Linked DNA regions of Catellatospora sp. TT07R-123. The protein of the gene in region 1 interacts with the protein of each later gene in a pairwise test. Links are inferred from orthologs where the notes say so. Each region holds a gene or a part of one and is shown in the gene's direction. Other genes may lie near its edges. The genes, in order: rplL and dnaE.

What was found.
Region 2: the proteins of rplL (region 1) and dnaE interact in binary tests that used the Escherichia coli proteins (3 or more experiments, as listed by UniProt). The link is inferred for Catellatospora sp. TT07R-123 from one-to-one orthologs.

Annotation. Positions count from the first base shown.
Region 1 is NZ_BNEM01000001.1:4,035,197-4,045,551, reverse strand. Bases 7,533-10,355 are described here. They hold rplL (50S ribosomal protein L7/L12), read left to right. Parts: upstream 7,533-8,665; coding sequence 8,666-9,046; downstream 9,047-10,355. Other genes in these bases: Cs7R123_RS17340 (DNA-directed RNA polymerase subunit beta), read left to right, coding at 9,498-10,355; rplJ (50S ribosomal protein L10), read left to right, coding at 8,051-8,587; rplA (50S ribosomal protein L1), read left to right, coding at 7,533-7,692. In the rest of the region: Cs7R123_RS17415 (hypothetical protein), read right to left, coding at 1-9; Cs7R123_RS17410 (hypothetical protein), read left to right, coding at 256-489; Cs7R123_RS17405 (bifunctional diguanylate cyclase/phosphodiesterase), read left to right, coding at 551-3,052; rpmG (50S ribosomal protein L33), read left to right, coding at 3,539-3,706; Cs7R123_RS17385 (MaoC family dehydratase N-terminal domain-containing protein), read left to right, coding at 3,804-4,253; Cs7R123_RS17380 (MaoC family dehydratase), read left to right, coding at 4,255-4,662; preprotein translocase subunit SecE, read left to right, coding at 5,089-5,490; transcription termination/antitermination protein NusG, read left to right, coding at 5,515-6,219; rplK (50S ribosomal protein L11), read left to right, coding at 6,463-6,894; more of rplA, read left to right, coding at 6,982-7,532. UniProt on the Escherichia coli protein: The binding site for several of the GTPase factors involved in protein synthesis (IF-2, EF-Tu, EF-G and RF3). Is thus essential for accurate translation.
Region 2 is NZ_BNEM01000001.1:2,634,364-2,642,106, reverse strand. What follows is about bases 3,115-7,179. They hold dnaE (DNA polymerase III subunit alpha), read left to right. Parts: upstream 3,115-3,451; coding sequence 3,452-6,979; downstream 6,980-7,179. In the rest of the region: Cs7R123_RS11170 (RluA family pseudouridine synthase), read left to right, coding at 283-1,221; Cs7R123_RS11165 (hypothetical protein), read left to right, coding at 1,278-2,240; Cs7R123_RS11150 (hypothetical protein), read right to left, coding at 7,352-7,738; Cs7R123_RS11145 (YbaB/EbfC family nucleoid-associated protein), read right to left, coding at 7,735-7,743. UniProt on the Escherichia coli protein: DNA polymerase III is a complex, multichain enzyme responsible for most of the replicative synthesis in bacteria. This DNA polymerase also exhibits 3' to 5' exonuclease activity. The alpha chain is the DNA polymerase catalytic subunit.

The DNA of each region.
Region 1 (10,355 bases):
ACGCATCATGGCGGTATCGTACACACGTTCGAACAGCAGGCAAGGACTGTCTTGACGGCGCCGGGGGACGTACAGTGTGGTTCCGCATTCCTGAGGGTGAGCTGCCGCTGCGGCCGGTCCAGCCCGTCCTCACCGAACGGCTATAAATTGGTCGGACCGCGGCGTGGCACGCCATGCGGGCTTCCTCTTGTGCCGGAACCTGTGGCACGATCCTTGACAGCCCCTGGTTTTCCTCTGTCACCCGTGGAGTCGATGATGCGAACGAGCAAGCTTGCCCGGTGGATGGGCAGCGGCGCGCTCATCGTGGCGCTGGGAACCGTGCTGGGTGGTGTCGCAGAGCCGACGATGTCGGCGCAGGAGTTCCAGTGGAGCGCCGGTGAGACCGTCCTTCCGGACGAGTTCCAGTGGAGCTCTCTGCCCAGCGGTGACGACACCGCGGGTGCCACGGCGCTGACGGGCCGTGAAGAAGCCGAATTTCAGTGGAGCTGACCGGTAGCCGGTCAGCCCCCTAGAGAGCGGACCAACGGCGTTGGCCAGAGCTGAACGAGGCGTGCGGCGCTCCGCCGAACTGGCCTGGTTGATCACGGGCCCGGCAGCGGTGCTGGCCCTCGGACTCTCGGCGCTGGCCGCCAATCGTTCGACGGCACACCTTGCGCACTGGTGGCTGATCCCGCTCTTCTTCGCCCTGTGGGTCGGCGCGGAGACGACCGTCCTCCAGTTCGAGGTCCGGCGGCACGGGTTCTTCCTCACCCTCGCCGAGATCCCATTCCTCCTCGGGCTCTTCTACCTGCCCCCGGTGCCGCTGCTGCTGACCCGCATCGCGGTGCAGTGCATCGTGCAGTGGCGGCGCAAGGTCGCCCCGGTCAAGGCGGCGTTCAACGTCGCGGTCATGTCGCTGGGCACCGCGGCCGCCAGCCTGCTGGTGCTGATCGGCGGCCCGATCGACCTCGAAGATCCGCGCAGCTGGCTGGTGCTGGTCGTCGCGGTGATGGTGAGCGTGCTGGTCTCGCTCGTCAGCGTGGTCAGCGTGATCACCCTCGTGCAGGGAAGGTTCGCGCCGCAGGAACTCGCCGCGGCGGTGCCCGGCGTCGTCATGGCCGGCATCAACACCGCCGTCGGGCTCGCGGTCCTTCTGCTGCTACAGCAGGGCATCGGCGCGATCATCCTGATGGCGGTCCTGATCGTCTGCTTCGCCCTGGCATACCGGTCGTACAACCGGTCGATGAACCAGCACCGCACGCTGACCGAGATCTACGACCTGACCGGCGCCATCTCCGACACCCCGCACGACGGCACCCTGCCCGACGTCCTGCTCGCGCGGGTCCGGCAGCTGCTCCAGGCCGAGTACGCGACGCTGTGGCTGCCCGCGCAGGGGCGCCACCCCGAACTGCTGCTCAGCGCGCGGCCCGACGACAAGGGCCTGCTCGACGTCGCCGGCGCGCCGGACTCGATGCGCAAGCAGGCGGTCGGCACGGGGCGGACCGTCGCCGGCGGTGCCAAGCTCGGCGACGACCAGCTCCGCGCGGAGCTGCGCGAGTCCAGCGTCAAGGACGCGATCGTGGTGCCGCTGCGGGCCAGCTCCGCGGTGATCGGAACGCTGGAGGTCGCGGGCCGCCTCGGCGACAACATGCACTTCGGCCCGGCCGACGTGCGGCTGCTGGAGTCGGTCGCCGCGCACGCGGCGGTGGCGGTGGAGAACAACCGCCTGGTCGACCGGCTGCGCTACGACGCCTACCACGACGCGCTGACCGCCCTGCCCAACCGGCGCCGGGTGACCCAGGCGCTGGAGGAGGCGGTGCGGGTCCGCGCTCCCGGCGAGGTCGTGGCCCTGCTGATGTTCGACGTGGACGGGTTGCGCGACGTCAACGACTCGCTCGGCCACGCCGCGGGAGACCAGCTGCTGGCCGAGGTGGCCACCCGGCTGCGCACGCTGGCGCCGCCCGCGGCCCTGGTGGGCCGCTCCGGCGGCGACGAGTTCGTCGTCACCCTGCGCCTGCCCCACGCCGAGGCCGCCGTCGACCTGGCGACCGAGCTGCGGAGCCTGCTGCAGGACCCGATGACCTTCGGCTCGCTGACCCTCGACGTCAACACGGCGGTGGGGATCGCGCTGCATCCCGAGCACGGCTCCGATCCGGCGACGCTGATCCAGCGCGCCGACGTGGCGACGCACGCGGCCAAGGGCCTGGCCAGCGGCGTGCAGCTGTTCGACGTCGGGCTGGAGTCGCGGTCGATGCGGCGGGTGGGCCTGGCCGGCGACCTGCGCCGCGCCCTGGACAACGGCGAGCTGGAGGTCTTCTTCCAGCCCAAGGTGTCGCTGCGGGACCGGCGCCTGGTCGGGGTGGAGTGCCTGGCCCGCTGGGAGCACCCGACCCACGGCGCGGTCGCGCCCGAGGACTTCGTCGCGGTGGCCGAGCACACCGGCCAGCTGTCCCGCCTGACCGACGTGGTGCTGCGCGAGGGCCTGCGCCGGGCGCGGCAGTGGGTGGACGCCGGACGGCCGCTGTCGGTGGCGGTGAACCTGTCCCCGCGCACCCTGGTCGACCCGTCGTTCCCGCAGCGCGTCGACGATCTGCTCCAGGAGTACGGCGTATCGCCCGACCGGCTGACGCTGGAGATCACCGAGGACGGGGTGGTCGACGGCGTCGACCGCCTGCTGCCCACCCTGCGCCGCCTGTACGACCTGGGCGTGCACCTGTCCGTGGACGACTTCGGCACCGGCTACTCGTCGCTGTCGTACCTGCGGCGGCTGCCGGTGCACGAGGTGAAGGTGGACCGCTCGTTCGTGCAGGGCATGGCGACCGACCCGGGCGATCTGGCGATAGTGCGGGCCGTGGTGGACATCTCGCGGCACTTCGGGCTGACCGTGGTGGCCGAGGGTGTCGAGAGCGAGCTGACGCTGGAGCTGCTGGAGGAGATCGGCTGCGACATCGGCCAGGGCTTCCTGTTCAGCCGGCCGCTGCCGTACGAGCGGCTGGAGGCGTGGCTGGGCGCCCAGACCGACGCCGAGCCCACCCCGCTGGGCGAGGTGCGCCGCCTGCGCGCGGTCGGCTGAGGCCGTCCGCCGGATGCCGCGGCAAGGTTGTGGCGCGCCACACCGAACCCGATTTCCGCCAGGGCCCGATGTTGTGTACTCTTACCAAGGCGCGCGGCGAGGTGGGAAACCACCAGGCAGCGAGCACGCCCCCTTAGCTCAGTCGGCAGAGCGTCTCCATGGTAAGGAGAAGGTCTACGGTTCGATTCCGTAAGGGGGCTCGACCGGACTGCCGGATATTCTTCCGGCAGGGCTCGCCAGGCGGTGTAGCTCAGTTGGCAGAGCAAGCGACTCATAATCGCTGTGTCGCCGGTTCAAGTCCGGCCATCGCTACGCATTAGACACCCGGGCGTCAGCCGCCGGAGGGTGCGCGACCAGGTCGGGCAGCAGCTCCGATGGTCGAGCGGTGTAAGGATCGCCACTGGTGACCCTTTTGCAGATCGGGACGGACTCTGTCTATCCTGAAATGCCGGTAATTCAAAGCAGCTGTTTCAGAAAGGCACTCCCGTGGCCAAGGCGACTGACGTACGTCCAAAGATCACCATGGCGTGCGTGGACTGCAAGGAGCGGAACTACATCACCAAGAAGAACCGGCGTAACGACCCGGATCGGATTGAGCTGAAGAAGTTCTGCCCGCGCTGCGGCAAGCACACCGCGCACCGCGAAACCCGCTGAGCGACTCAGCGCGAGACCCGATGACGGCGGTCTCACCAGATCTTCGAGCAGGGGGTGGCCCACCAGGGCCACCCCCTGCTGGCATAGGTTCACTGGCATGCCGATGGATCAGTCGTTCATCGGTCGGACATACCCGCCGACCGAGCCCTATCAGGTGGGGCGCGAGAAGATCCGGGAGTTCGCCGACGCGATCGGCGCCCCGGACGCCCTGTACCACGACGTGGCGGCCGCGCACGCGGCCGGCTACCGCGACGTGGTGGCGCCGCCCACCTTCCCGATCATCCTGAGCTTCGCCGCGATGGAGCAGATCGTCACCGACCCCGAGCTGGGCATGGACTACACCCGTGTGGTCCACGGCGATCAGCGCTTCAGCTACCGCCGCCCGATCGTGGCCGGCGACGAGCTCGTGGTGGTGAGCAGCATCGACGACATCACCCACCGGGGCGGGCACGACTTCCTCACCACCCGCGCGGAGCTGTCCACGCCGGCCGGGGAGCCGGTCGTCACGGTCGTGTGCAAGCTGGTCGTCCGAGGGCACGGTGAGTGAGATGGCGTACGAGACGGGGCAGCAGCTGCCCTCGCAGACCTTCCGGGTGACCCGCGCGGACCTGGTCCGCTACGCGGGGGCCTCCGGGGACCTCAACCCGATCCACTGGAGCGAGCGTACCGCGGTCGGGGTGGGCCTGCCGGGGGTGATCGCGCACGGCATGTACACGATGGCGCTGGCGGGCCGGGCGGTCACCAACTGGGTCGGCCGGGCGGACGCGGTGCTCGACATCGGGGTGCGGTTCACCCGCCCGGTGCCGGTGCCGGACACGGACGAGGGAACCGCGGTGGACTTCACCGCGGTGATCAAGTCGGTCACCGCGGAGGGTCTGGTCACGTTCGACCTGACCGCCACGTGCGGTGGCGAGAAGGTGTTGGCGCAGGCCAGGGTCGTGATCCGGCAGGACTGACGGGCCGGTGGGGGGTCGGCGAAACAGGCCGGACAAAAAAGGGCCGAGCCCAGTTGGCTCACTCGCCCGGATACCCGTACACTGGTCCGCCGTGGGGTTAGTGACCTCTGACGGTTAGCTTAGGCGGCCGTTCAGGTGACTTTCCCGCACAGGGGTGTGGCGCAATTGGCAGCGCAGCGGTCTCCAAAACCGCAGGTTGCAGGTTCGAGTCCTGTCGCCCCTGCGGCTTCGGCCTACCGGCCCTCGGTGGGCGATCCGTGGAAACTGGCCGTCGGCATGGCCGACGGCGCACCATGGGTCGTATGGCCCTCTCGGCCCCACCTGGGGCAGGGGCCAGCGTGACAGGTGCCCCTCGACAGCGAGGGCACACGGGCCCGTGTCCCTGCACGGACCCGACACCACCCCGCGAGATGGAAGTAGGGCGCAGTGGCCGAGAGCAACCGACGTGGCGAGGACGCCGCGGCCGAGCACGTCGACGACGTGTTCGACGACGCTGTCGACGATGACGCCCTGACCGACGAGGACGCTGCCGTCGGCGGCGGACGCGGCACGGCGACCAAGGCCCGGCCGGTGGACGGCAAGGGCGCTCGCGCGGTCAAGAAGGCGGACGCGACCGAGAAGGTCGGTTTCTTCGGTCGAATCGGACGTTTTGTCCGTGAAGTCGTCGCCGAGCTGCGTAAGGTCATCTGGCCGACTCGTAACGAACTGCTCACCTACACCGCGGTCGTGCTCGTGTTCGTGACCGCCATCATGGCGATCGTGACCGGCCTCGACTACCTGTACGCCAAGGGTGTGCTGTTCGTCTTCGGCGACCACAACGCCAAGTAACGAATACGGAAGTGAGCGAGCTACGTGCCTGAGTACGACGAGACGGCCCAGTCCGACGACATCGAGGTGACCTCCGCGGTCGCGGTGTCCGACGAGCCGGCGCACGGGGCGGCGGAGCACGCTGAAGACGAGTTCGACCCGGCTGCCGAGCTGCGGCAGAAGCTGCGGTTCGCCCCGGGCGACTGGTATGTCGTGCACTCGTACGCCGGTTACGAGAACAAGGTCAAGACCAACCTCGAGACCCGCATCACCAGCCTCGACATGGAGGAGTACATCTTCCAGGTCGAGGTGCCGACCCGCGAAGAGGTCGAGGTCAAGAACGGCAAGCGCACCCAGGTGCAGAGCAAGGTCTTCCCCGGCTACCTGCTGGTCCGGATGGACCTGACCCCCGAGTCGTACTCGTGTGTGCGCAACACGCCCGGGGTGACCGGGTTCGTGGGTGCCACCGACCGCGCGGACCGGCCCGCGCCGCTGAGCCTCGACGAGGTGCTCAAGTGGCTGCTGCCGTCGGTCGAGGCGCCCGGTGCGCAGAAGAAGGCCAAGGCCGAGATCAGGGTGCTCGACTTCGAGGTGGGCGACTCGGTGACCGTCACCGACGGCGCCTTCGCCTCGCTGCCGGCGACGATCAGCGAGATCAACGCCGACCAGCAGAAGCTCAAGGTGCTCGTCTCGATCTTCGGCCGGGAGACCCCGGTCGAGCTCAACTTCAACCAGGTCACCAAGATCTGACGAAGCTCTCCGGACGCGGCGGGTGGCCTCTGGCCCCCGCCGCGTCGGCGTTGCGGGCGCGCGCCGCCGCGCCGCGTCCGCGGTCACACCGACCTCGGCGAATAGGCGCGGACCAGTATGCGGTAGCCTTGAACGTCCGGCCTGTGCCGCGCGCTGACCGTGCGCGCATCGCACCGGCCGGTCCGGTGTAAACCACCCTGATCCGGCGTTCGATGCCGGGTCGACAAGTCCCAGGAAGTAGACATGCCTCCGAAGAAGAAACTCGTCAAGACGTTCACGCTGCAGCTGAAGGCCGGCCAGGCCACCCCGGCTCCGCCGGTGGGTCCGGCGCTGGGTCAGCACGGCGTGAACATCATGGAGTTCTGCAAGGCGTACAACGCCCAGACCGAGTCGCAGCGCGGTGACATCGTCCCGGCGCAGATCAGTGTGTACGAGGACCGTACGTTCACGTTCATCCTGAAGACGCCGCCCGCCGCCCGGCTCCTGATCAAGGCCGCCGGCGTGCCCAAGGGCTCCGGCGTGCCGCACACCACCAAGGTCGGTTCGGTGACCCGCGCCCAGCTCCGGGAGATCGCCGAGAAGAAGATGTCCGACCTGAACGCCAACGACATCGAGATGGCCGAGCGCATCATCGCCGGCACCGCTCGGTCGATGGGCATCACCGTCAAGGACTGACGCCGTCGTACGGCGCTGCGCGCCGACGGTGACCCATTTCGTGGGAGGGCCCGCAGGGGCTCGACACAACCACAGGAGAACTGAGAAATGAAGCACGGCAAGTCTTACAACACGTCCTTCGAGCAGGTGGACCGTACCAAGCTGTACGGCCCGCTCGAGGCGATCAAGCTCGCCAAGGACACCACCAAGGTGAAGTTCGACGCCACGGTCGAGGTCGCGATGCGCCTCGGTGTCGACCCCCGCAAGGCGGACCAGATGGTCCGCGGCGTGGTGAACCTGCCCCACGGCACGGGCAAGACCGCCCGCGTCATCGTCTTCGCCTCCGGCGAGAAGGCCGCCGAGGCGACCGCCGCCGGCGCCGACGCGGTGGGCACCGACGAGCTGGTGGCCCGGATTCAGGAGGGCTGGCTGGACTTCGACGCCGCGATCGCGACGCCGGACCAGATGGCCAAGATCGGCCGTATCGCGCGGATCCTGGGCCCGCGCGGTCTCATGCCGAACCCGAAGACCGGCACCGTGACCATGGACATCGCCAAGGCGGTGGCCGACATCAAGGGTGGCAAGATCACCTTCCGGGTGGACAAGCACTCGAACCTGCACCTGATCATCGGTAAGGCCTCGTTCTCGCCCGAGCAGCTGGTCGAGAACTACGCCGCGGTGCTCGACGAGGTCCTGCGCTGCAAGCCGTCCGCGGCCAAGGGCAAGTACCTCAAGAAGGTGTTCGTCACCACCACGATGGGCCCGGGCATCCCGGTCGACCCGAACGTGACGCGCAACTTCCTGGAGACCGAGGCCTGATCCGCCCCGCTCCGTCACGGCGCCGTCCGCACACCGCGGGCGGCGCCGCTGCTTTGCCGGGGTACGTCACAGCACCCCGATTTGGTGGCCCGATACCCGGTCACGTAGAGTCGCCGTAACAGTTCCACCCAAAGACCGCTGGTCATCGTCCGGGCAACCGGGCGATCGAAGGACCCGCCGCTCGGCAACGAGCGGGAGAACGGGCGGCCCGCGCAGGGAAGGACGGTAGCCTCGCCTGCGGCGCCCAGCGCCGCGTGAAGCCCCGTGCGCCCTGCGCCGGGGCGTTTTTCGTTCTCCCATTCGCTGCCGGGACCAGGGTCCCCGCGAAACCAGCCTGGAGTACGAGAGAGGAGGGGACATGGCGGACAAGATCCGTGCCGACAAGGCCGGCAGCGTTGCGGAGCTCACCAAGCGCTTCCAGGAGTCCAACGCCACGGTGCTCACCGAGTACCGCGGCCTGACCGTGAAGCAGCTGACCGATCTGCGTCGTTCCATGGGCGGTGCCGAGTACACCGTCGCCAAGAACACGCTCGCGAAGATCGCCGCGACCAACGCCGGTCTGACCGGTCTCGACGCTCTGTTCACCGGTCCTACCGCGCTCGCCTTCGTCTCCGGCGACGTCGTCGACGCGGCCAAGGGCCTGCGCGACTTCGCCAAGGCCAACCCGCTGCTCGTCATCAAGGGCGGCGTCTTCGAGGGCAAGGCCATCTCGGCCGCCGAGGTCGGCAAGCTCGCCGACCTGGAGTCCCGCGAGGTGCTGCTGGCCAAGCTGGCCGGCGCGATGAAGGCAAGCATGAGCAACGCCGCTGCCCTGTTCCAGGCGCCGCTGGTGAAGGCCGTCCGTACGGCCGCCGCTCTGCAGGACAAGCTCGAGAAGGAGGGCGCCGACGCGTGAGCGTCGCCGCCTTCTGTCCCAACTTTGCTCGCGGCGTCCTGCCGCAGCTGATGAACCACGTACGAAAGGACGCCTGACATGGCGAAGCTGAGCACCGACGACCTCCTTGCCGCGTTCAAGGAGATGACCCTGATCGAGCTCTCCGAGTTCGTGAAGCAGTTCGAGGACACCTTCGACGTCAAGGCCGCCGCCCCGGTCATGGCCGGCCCGGTCGGCCCGGCCGTCGTCGCCGAGGCGCCGGAGGAGAAGGACGAGTTCGACGTCGTCCTCGACAGCGACGGTGGCAAGAAGATCCAGGTCATCAAGGTCGTGCGCGAGCTGACCGGCCTGGGCCTGAAGGAGGCCAAGGACGTCGTCGAGGCCGCCCCCAAGGCGATCCTCGAGAAGGTCAACAAGGAGACCGCCGAGAAGGCCAAGGCGAAGCTCGAGGCCGAGGGCGCCAAGATCACCCTCAAGTGATCCGGCGCCGCGTTCCGTCAGACGGGACGCGGCCTACCGCGCAGATGCGCTAGTCGAGAGGCGGGCACCCGACAGGGTGCCCGCCTCTTGCGCTTCTGGCTGCGGATACGGGCGCTCCGTTGCATAGTTGACGCCGTACGTGACACTGGAACAGTCGTCGGGTCTTGACTGGGACCGCGACGCCAGGCAGTCTTTCTTCAGTACGACCTTCCGAGTTAGTAGCGGCAGGAGTGCGGAGCGTGGCGACACCGATCTGAAGGTGGGCTGGACCACGTTCTGCGGAAGCCTGCCGTGGAGACTCGACAGCGGTCGCTGCTTCGGCTACACTGCTAGTTTGCGCTGCCCTTCGACTTTTCCCGTGCCCAGAATGTCCGATGTCGGATGCTGGTCAGGGGTCGTCGGGATGTTCGCGTAACGGCCGTTGCACCACCGGTCCTCGGAAGGACGTATCTTGGCAGCCTCCCGCCCTGCGAAGACCAGTCGATCGTCGAGCGCGTTCGCTCCTCGCCGGATCTCGTTCGGCAGAATCACCGAACACCTCGAAGTACCAAACCTGCTCGCAATTCAAACCGAGTCTTTCGACTGGCTTGTCGGCAATGAGTCCTGGCAGATCCGTTCGGTGGATCTCGTCGCAGACGCCCGATCGGGCCTTGCGGAGATCCTCGAGGAGATCAGCCCGATCGAGGACTTCTCCGGCACCATGTCGCTCAGCTTCTCCGACCCTCGCTTCGACGAGGTGAAGGCTTCCATCGAGGAGTGCAAGGAGAAGGACCTCACCTACTGCGCGCCGCTGTTCGTGACGGCGGAGTTCACCAACAACTCGACTGGCGAGATCAAGAGCCAGACGGTGTTCATGGGTGACTTCCCGATGATGACGCCGAAGGGCACTTTCATCATCAACGGCACCGAGCGCATCGTGGTCAGCCAGCTCGTCCGTTCCCCGGGTGTGTACTTCGCCAAGGAGCCGGACAAGACCTCGGACCGCGACCTCTCCAGCGTCAAGGTCATCCCGAGCCGGGGTGCCTGGCTGGAGTTCGACATCGACAAGCGCGACACCGTCGGCGTGCGCATCGACCGCAAGCGCCGCCAGGCCGTGACCGTCCTGCTCAAGGCCATCGGCTGGACCAATGACCAGATCCGTGAGCGGTTCGGCTGGTCCGAGCTGCTCATGACCACGCTGGAGAAGGACCACATCGCCGGCCAGGACGAGGCGCTGCTCGACATCTACCGCAAGCTGCGCCCTGGGGAGCCGCCGACGCGGGAGAACGCCCAGACCCTGCTCGACAACCTCTTCTTCAACCCGAAGCGG
Region 2 (7,743 bases), 1.4 Mb from region 1 along the record:
GGGCAACCTGCTCGACCGGATCTTCCGCGCGCCGGGCACGTTCCACGGGCACGTGGTCGACTTCCTCAGCCTGTTCGACCCGTACGGCCGCACCTGGCCGATCTTCAACGTGGCCGACATGGCCCTGGTCGGCGGCGTCTGCCTGGCGATCCTGCTCGAACTGACCGGCCGCCAGCGCGACGGCTCGCGCCTTTCGGGCAAGGACGAGCAGAAGAAGGCCGCCGCGGGCGACCAGCGCGAGGCCGACTCGGCCGGCGTCAGCTCCGAGCAGGGTTCGCAGGCATGGTCCTGAAGGGCGAGAGCCGCAGCCTGCCGGTCCCGGACGGGCTGGACGGCATGCGGCTGGACCAGGCTGTCTCCCGCCTGTTCGGGCTGTCCCGCACCGCTGCGGCGACCCTGGTCGAGGCCGGGGACGCGCTGGTCGACGGCACCGCGCGCGGCAAGTCCGACAAGGTCTCCGGCGGCAGCTGGCTGGAAGTGACCCTGCCCGCCCCGCCGTCGGCGCCGACCGTCGTGGTCGAGACCATCGAGGGCCTGCGCATCGTGTACAGCGACGACGACATCGTCGTGGTCGACAAGCCGGTCGGCGTAGCGGCCCACCCCAGCCCCGGCTGGACCGGCCCGACCGTGCTCGGCGGCCTGGCCGGGCTCGGCCAGCGGGTGGCCACCTCCGGCGCGGCCGAGCGGCAGGGCATCGTGCACCGCCTCGACGTCGGCACGACCGGGCTGATGGTCGTCGCCAAGAGCGAGTCGGCCTACAGCGCCCTCAAGTGGGCGTTCAAGCACCGCGAGGTCGACAAGCGATACCACGCCGTGGTCCAGGGCCATCTGGATCCGCTGCGCGGCACGGTCGACGCCCCCATCGACCGCCACCCCACGCACGACTACAAGTTCGCGGTGATGTCGGGCGGCAAGCCCAGCATCACCCACTACGACACGCTGGAGGCCTTCCCCGCCGCCAGCCTCGTCGACATCAAGCTGGAGACCGGTCGCACCCACCAGATCCGGGTGCACTTCTCCGCGCTGCGCCACCCCTGTGTAGGTGACCTGACCTACGGCGCCGACCCGACCCTGTCCGCCCGGCTGGGCCTGTCCCGGCAGTGGCTGCACGCCCGGGAGCTCAGTTTCGTCCACCCGGGCAGCGGGGAAGAGGTCCGCTTCGTCAGCGAGTACCCGCCAGATCTCGCGCACGCGCTGTCGCTGCTGCGCGACGCCGGTTAGGGCACGGAAGGGCACCGGCGGTGCCCTTCCGTGCTTCAGCTTTGGAGAGGACCTCAGTGCAGAGGTTGTTGCGGCATCTCGACCAGGTGGTCGTGCCGAGGCTGGCGCGCGGGTTCGCGCGGGCGGCCGGGGGCGGGCTACGGCTGCGGCTGCTGACCGGCATCGCGGTGGTCGGCGTCATCGGTGCGCTGCTGGGCGCGGTGTGGGCGACCCGCCGCCCGGTCGCGCCGTCCGCCGACAGCGCCGCCATGGAGACGGTGCGGGTCGGCGTCGTGCAGGGCCAGAGCGTGCCGCTGTACGCCCGCCAGGCCCGCTCCGAGCTCACCGGCCTGCTCAAGCGCCCGACCGCGTCGCCGGTCGAGACGTACGCCCTGGTCAGCCTGCGCGCCTACCTGGCGCCGGAGCGGCTGACCCCGGTGCTCGGCGGCGTCTCCGTGGTGGAGGTCTACGCCCGGGTGCCGCTGAGCGGCGCGGTGACCCAGTCGGTGCGCATCCCGGCGTTCACGATCCCCGCCGACGTGGTGGCGGGCATGGCGCAGGTGGCGCGCAAGCGCGCGGGCGACGCCGACGACCTGCGCCGGGTCGCCGCGAAGTTGCAGACCACCGACGCGACCGAGGTCGACCTGCGCCAGGGCTACCTGGGCGACTCCACGGTCGCCGCCGCCGAGGCGGAGGCGTACCGGGCCGGGTGCGCCTGCGTGTACGCCGCCGTGGTCCGGGCGACCCCGGCCGCGCTGGACCAGATCGCCGCCCGCCCGGAGGTGCGCGCCGTCGACCCCGCTCCCGAGGTGCGCCGCCTCGACCGGGCGGTGTTCCTGCCGCCGCTGCCCGAGCAGCTGGGCCAGGCCCCGGCCGGCGCCACCGCCACCGCCACCGCCACACCGCCGGCGAGCCCGTCGGCCGAGCCGACCGGCTCCGCCGGGCCGCCGCCGTCACCCGAACCGACGACCACGCCGTCGGACGGGCCCGAGACTCCGGCCGAGTCGCCGAGCGCCATATCCGCCAGCCAGGCACCCTAGTTACACCTGGGTAGGCGCAAAACAGGGCTGGAGGAGTGGGGGCCCGAGCACATAGGGTGGTCAAGCCGGTGCCGGGTGCGTAGCCTGGGCCGCGTTTGATCAGTCCGGGCAGGGTCGGGAGGGCGCACCGTGGAGCGCAGCGGGCAGCGTGGGCCGGACGACCCCACCGCCTGGGGCCAGCCGGGCAACCTGCCGGCGCCGGACACCTCGCGCTGGCGGGTGCTGCTGGACCGCGCCAAGCCGCGCCCCGGTGACCTGAGGCCGTCGCCCGGTCCGGGCGCCGGCGCGCCGTCGGCGGGCGGGGGCGGCCCCACCGGCCGGGTCGAGTGGCGGGCCGCCGCGCCCTCCGAGATCGACCAGGCCGTCAACCTGCTGCGGGGCCAGCTCGACCGGCCCAAGGTGCTCGCCTTCGCCAACCCCAAGGGCGGCGTGCACAAGACCACCGCCACCGTGCTGGCCGCCGCCACCATCGGCAGCGTGCGCGGCCGGGGCGTGCTGGCCTGGGACGACAACGAGCTGCGCGGCACCCTGGGGCTGCGCGCGGGCAGCGCCCGGCACGCCCGCACCATCCGGCACCTGCTCGGCGACCTGATGGAGATCGAGAACTGCCCGCCGTACGAGCTGAAGGACCGGCTCGACGACTACCTGCGCCACGCCTCCGACGGGTCGTACGACGTGCTCGCCGGGGAGGAGAACCCGCGCTTCGCCCAGCGGCTGGACACGCACACCGTGCGCCGGGTGCTGGAGCTGCTCTGCCGCACCCACGAGGTGGTCTGCGTCGACACGGGCAACAACGTCGAGAGCGCCAACTGGCAGACCGTGCTCAACGCCTGCGACCAGCTCGTGATCACCACCGTGCCGCGCGAGGACGCCGCGTTCACCGCCGACTGGATGATCGACCTGCTGCACGAGGTGGGCCTGGGCAAGCTGGCCGAGAACGCGGTCACGCTGCTGTCGTGCGCGACGCCGGGCCAGTCGCCGATGCTGGAGGACCTGCGCAGGCACTTCGCCACCCGTACCCGCGCGGTCGTGGTGGTGCCCTTCGATCCCGCCCTGGAGACCGGCTCCTCGATCGAGTACGGCGCCCTCCAGCCCGCGACCAAGCGCGCCTGGCTGCACGCCGCCGCGGTGATGATGGAGCCGTTCGTCCGCTGACCCCGACCGGGTCGGCGGGCGCGTCGCCGACAGCCCGGCGAGGTAGGCTGGCGCGCGTGTCAGACTCCTTCGTTCACCTGCACGTGCACACCGAATACTCGATGCTCGACGGTGCGGCGAGACTAAAGGAGCTGTTCAAGGAGGCGACCCGGCTCGGGATGCCCGCCCTGGCGATGACCGACCACGGCAACATGTTCGGGGCGTACGACTTCTACAAGCAGGCGACCGCCGCCGGGATCAAGCCGATCATCGGCGTCGAGAGCTACGTGACCCCGAACACGGCCCGCCAGGAGCGCACCCGCGTCCGCTGGGCCGACGGCGGCGAGAACGACGTCTCCGGCGGTGGCGCGTACACCCACATGACGATGCTGGCGGCCGACGCCGACGGCCTGCGCAACCTGTTCCGGATGCAGTCGCGGGCGAGCCTGGAGGGCTACTTCTACAAGCCCCGCGCCGACCGCGAGCTGCTCAATCTGTACGGCAAGGGCGTGATCGGGACGACGGGCTGCCCGTCGGGGGAGATCCAGACGTGGCTGCGCATCGGCGACTTCGACAAGGCGGTCGCCTCGGCCGGTGAGTTCCAGGACATCTTCGGCAAGGAGAACTTCTACCTGGAGCTGATGGACCACGGCATCTCGATCGAGAAGGCCGCGCGCGAGGGCCTGGAGCGGCTGCGCAAGCACCTGAACCTCAAGCCGATCGTCACCAACGACCTGCACTACACGTACGCCGCCGACGCCGACGCGCACGAGGTGCTGCTGTGCGTGCAGTCGGGCTCGACGATGGCCGACCCCAAGCGGTTCAAGTTCGACGCCCGCGACTTCTACCTGAAGTCCGCCGAGGAGATGCGCGCCCAGTGGGACGCCATCATGCCCGGGGCCTGCGACAACACGCTGGAGATCGCCGAGCGGATCGGCGACTACAAGACCGTGTTCGCCCACCGCGACCTGATGCCGTCGTTCCCGGTGCCCGAGGGCCACACCGAGGAGTCGTGGCTGCGTGCCGAGGTGCACCGCGGCCTGCGCGACCGCTTCCCGAACGGGGTGCCGGAGGACCGGCTGCGCCAGGCCGACTACGAGCTCGACGTCATCTGCAAGATGGGCTTCCCGGGCTACTTCCTGGTCACCGCGGACCTGTGCGAGTACGCGCGCAAGGAGAAGATCCGGGTGGGTCCCGGCCGCGGTTCGGCGGCGGGCGCCCTGATCGCGTACGCGCTGCGCATCACCGAACTCGACCCGATGGCGCACGGCCTGCTGTTCGAGCGGTTCCTGAACCCCGACCGCGTCTCCATGCCCGACATCGACATGGACTTCGACGAGCGCCGGCGCGGTGACATGATCCGGTACGCGACCGAGCGCTGGGGCGAGGAGCGCGTCGCGCAGATCATCACGTACGGCACGATCAAGGCGAAGGCCGCGATCAAGGACGCGGCCCGGGTGCTCGGCTACCCGTTCGCGGTCGGCGACAAGATCACCAAGGCGATGCCCCCGGCCGTCATGGGCAAGGACATCCCGCTCACCGGCATCTTCGACAGCAGCCACCCCCGCTACCCGGAGGCGGTCGAGTTCCGGACGCTGTACGACACCGACCCCGACGCCAAGAAGGTCGTCGACACGGCCAAGGGCATCGAGGGCCTCAAGCGCCAGTGGGGCGTGCACGCGGCCGGCGTGATCCTGTCCGGCGAGCCGCTGATGGACGTGCTGCCGATCCAGAAGCGCGAGCAGGACGGCGCCATCATCACCCAGTGGGACATGGGTGCGTGCGAGTCCATCGGCCTGCTGAAGATGGACTTCCTGGGCCTGCGCAACCTCACCGTCATGGACGACTGCCTGGAGGGCATCCAGATCAACCGGGGCGAGACCCTGGTGCTGGAGGACCTGCCGCTGGAGAACCCGCCCACCTACGAGCTGCTGGCCCGCGGCGACACCCTGGGCGTGTTCCAGCTCGACGGCGGCCCGATGCGCGCGCTGCTGCGCTCGATGGTCCCCGACGGCTTCGAGGACATCTCCGCGGTGCTCGCGCTCTACCGGCCGGGTCCGATGGGCGCCAACGCCCACAACGACTACGCCGACCGCAAGAACAACCGCAAGCCGGTGGTGCCGATCCACCCGCAGCTGGCGGAACCCCTCAAGGACATCCTGGGCGACACGTACGGCCTGATCGTGTATCAGGAGCAGGTCATGGCGATCGCGCAGAAGCTGGCCGGGTACACCCTCGGCCAGGCCGACCTGCTGCGCCGCGCGATGGGCAAGAAGAAGAAGGAGATCCTCGACAAGGAGTACGTGCCGTTCTCGGGCGGCATGAAGGAAAAGGGCTACTCCGACGAGGCGATCAAGACGCTGTGGGACATCCTGGTCCCCTTCTCGGACTACGCGTTCAACAAGGCCCACACCGCCGGATACGGCCTGGTGTCGTACTGGACCGCCTACCTGAAGGCCAACTACCCGGCCGAGTACATGGCCGCGCTGCTCACCTCGGTCGGCGACGACAAGGACAAGTCCGCCGTCTACCTCGCCGAGTGCCGCCGCATGGGCATCAAGGTGCTGCCGCCGGACGTCAACGCGTCCACGGCCCGGTTCACCCCGGTCGGCGGCGACATCCGGTTCGGCCTGGCCGCGGTGCGCAACGTCGGCGGCAACGTGGTCGACGCGGTCGTGCGGGCCCGCAAGGAGCACGGCGCGTTCACCGACTTCTACGACTACCTGCGCAAGATCGACGCGGTGGCGTGCAACAAGCGCACCATCGAATCGCTGATCAAGGCCGGGGCGTTCGACTCGATGGGGCACACCCGCAAGGGCCTGCTGTCGGTGCACGCCGACGCCATCGACTCGTTCATGGGCGTGAAGAAGAACGAGGCCATCGGCCAGTACGACCTGTTCGGCGCAGCCTTCGCCGACACCGCCGGCGCGCCGACCATGGTCGTCACCCCGGCCATCCCGGCCGGCGAGTGGGACAAGACCGACCTGCTCGTCTTCGAACGCGAGATGCTCGGCCTGTACGTCTCCGACCACCCGCTGTTCGGGCTGGAGCACGTGCTCAGCAAGGCCGCCGACATGTCCGTCGCCGCGCTGAGCGAGGAGGGCTCGGTCTCCGACGGCCAGATCGTCACGCTGGCGGGCATCCTGTCCGGCGTCCAGCGCCGGATCACCAAGCAGGGCAAGGCCTGGGCCTCGGCCACCCTGGAGGACCTGGACGGCGCCGTCGAGGTGCTGTTCTTCCCCAACACGTACGACCTGGTCGGCCAGTACATCGCCGAGGACGCCATCGTCGTGGTCAAGGGCCGCGTCGACCGCCGCGACGACCAGGCCCGGATGATGGCGATGGACCTGTCCATCCCCGACATCTCGGCTCCCGACGACGCCAAGCCCGTCGTGCTCGCGCTGCCCGCCAACCGGTGCACCCCGCCGCTGGCCGAGCGGCTGCGCGAGGTCCTGTCCACCCACCCCGGGCCCGCCGAGGTGCACGTGAAGATCACCAACGGGCAGAAGTCCAGCACCTACCGGCTCGGCCCCATGCGTGTGGCGCCCGTCCCCGCCCTCATGGCCGACCTCAAGGCCCTCCTGGGCCCGACCGCCCTGGGCTGAGCCCACCCGTCGTCCGCGGTCGGCGCCACGGCCGACCGCGACTCGTCACTCTGCGATTCGCGGCGCGGCGCGGCGCGGGGTTCGCGGGGTTCGCGGCGTGGCGCGCGGTTCGCGGCGCGGTTCGGGGTTCGCGGCGCGGCGCGCGGTTCGGGGCGCGGTTCGGGGTTCGCGGTGAAGATCGCTGATTGAGGTCGGATAGTGTCGCTGAGCCGCAGATTCTGACCGCAGACGGCGATCACCAACCCATCGCGCGACCGCAGACGGCGATCATGAACCCATGGTGCGACCGCAGACGGCGATCATCAAGCCATGGGCGGCCGCCGGCGGCGATCATCCGAGTCGTACCCGGCGCCGGGCGGCCGGGTCGCGGCCTCAGACCGGGATGTCCGGGTGGCGGGTGCCGGCCTTGTCGACGTTTTCGCTGGTGGCGATGTCGGTGCCGGTGGTCTCGTTCGCGGCGGCGGTGATGTTGACGCCCATGCTCTGCATCGCCTCGCCGACCATGCGCCACATGGCCAGGATCGCCGGGCCGATCTGCTCGTAGTTCTGCTGGATCTGCTTGCCGGAGTCGTCGTTGCCCCAGGGGCGGGCGCCGCCGGCCGCCTCGATCCGCGCGCCGAGCCCGTCGCGCAGGCCGCTGACCTCCTGCCCGGCCAGGAACATGCGCCGTCCCGCGTCGCGGCCGGTGTCCGGGTCGAGGTGGGTGCCGTCGCCGGGCGGCCAGGACAGGTGCCGGACCGGGATCTCGTCGCCGCTCACGGGCG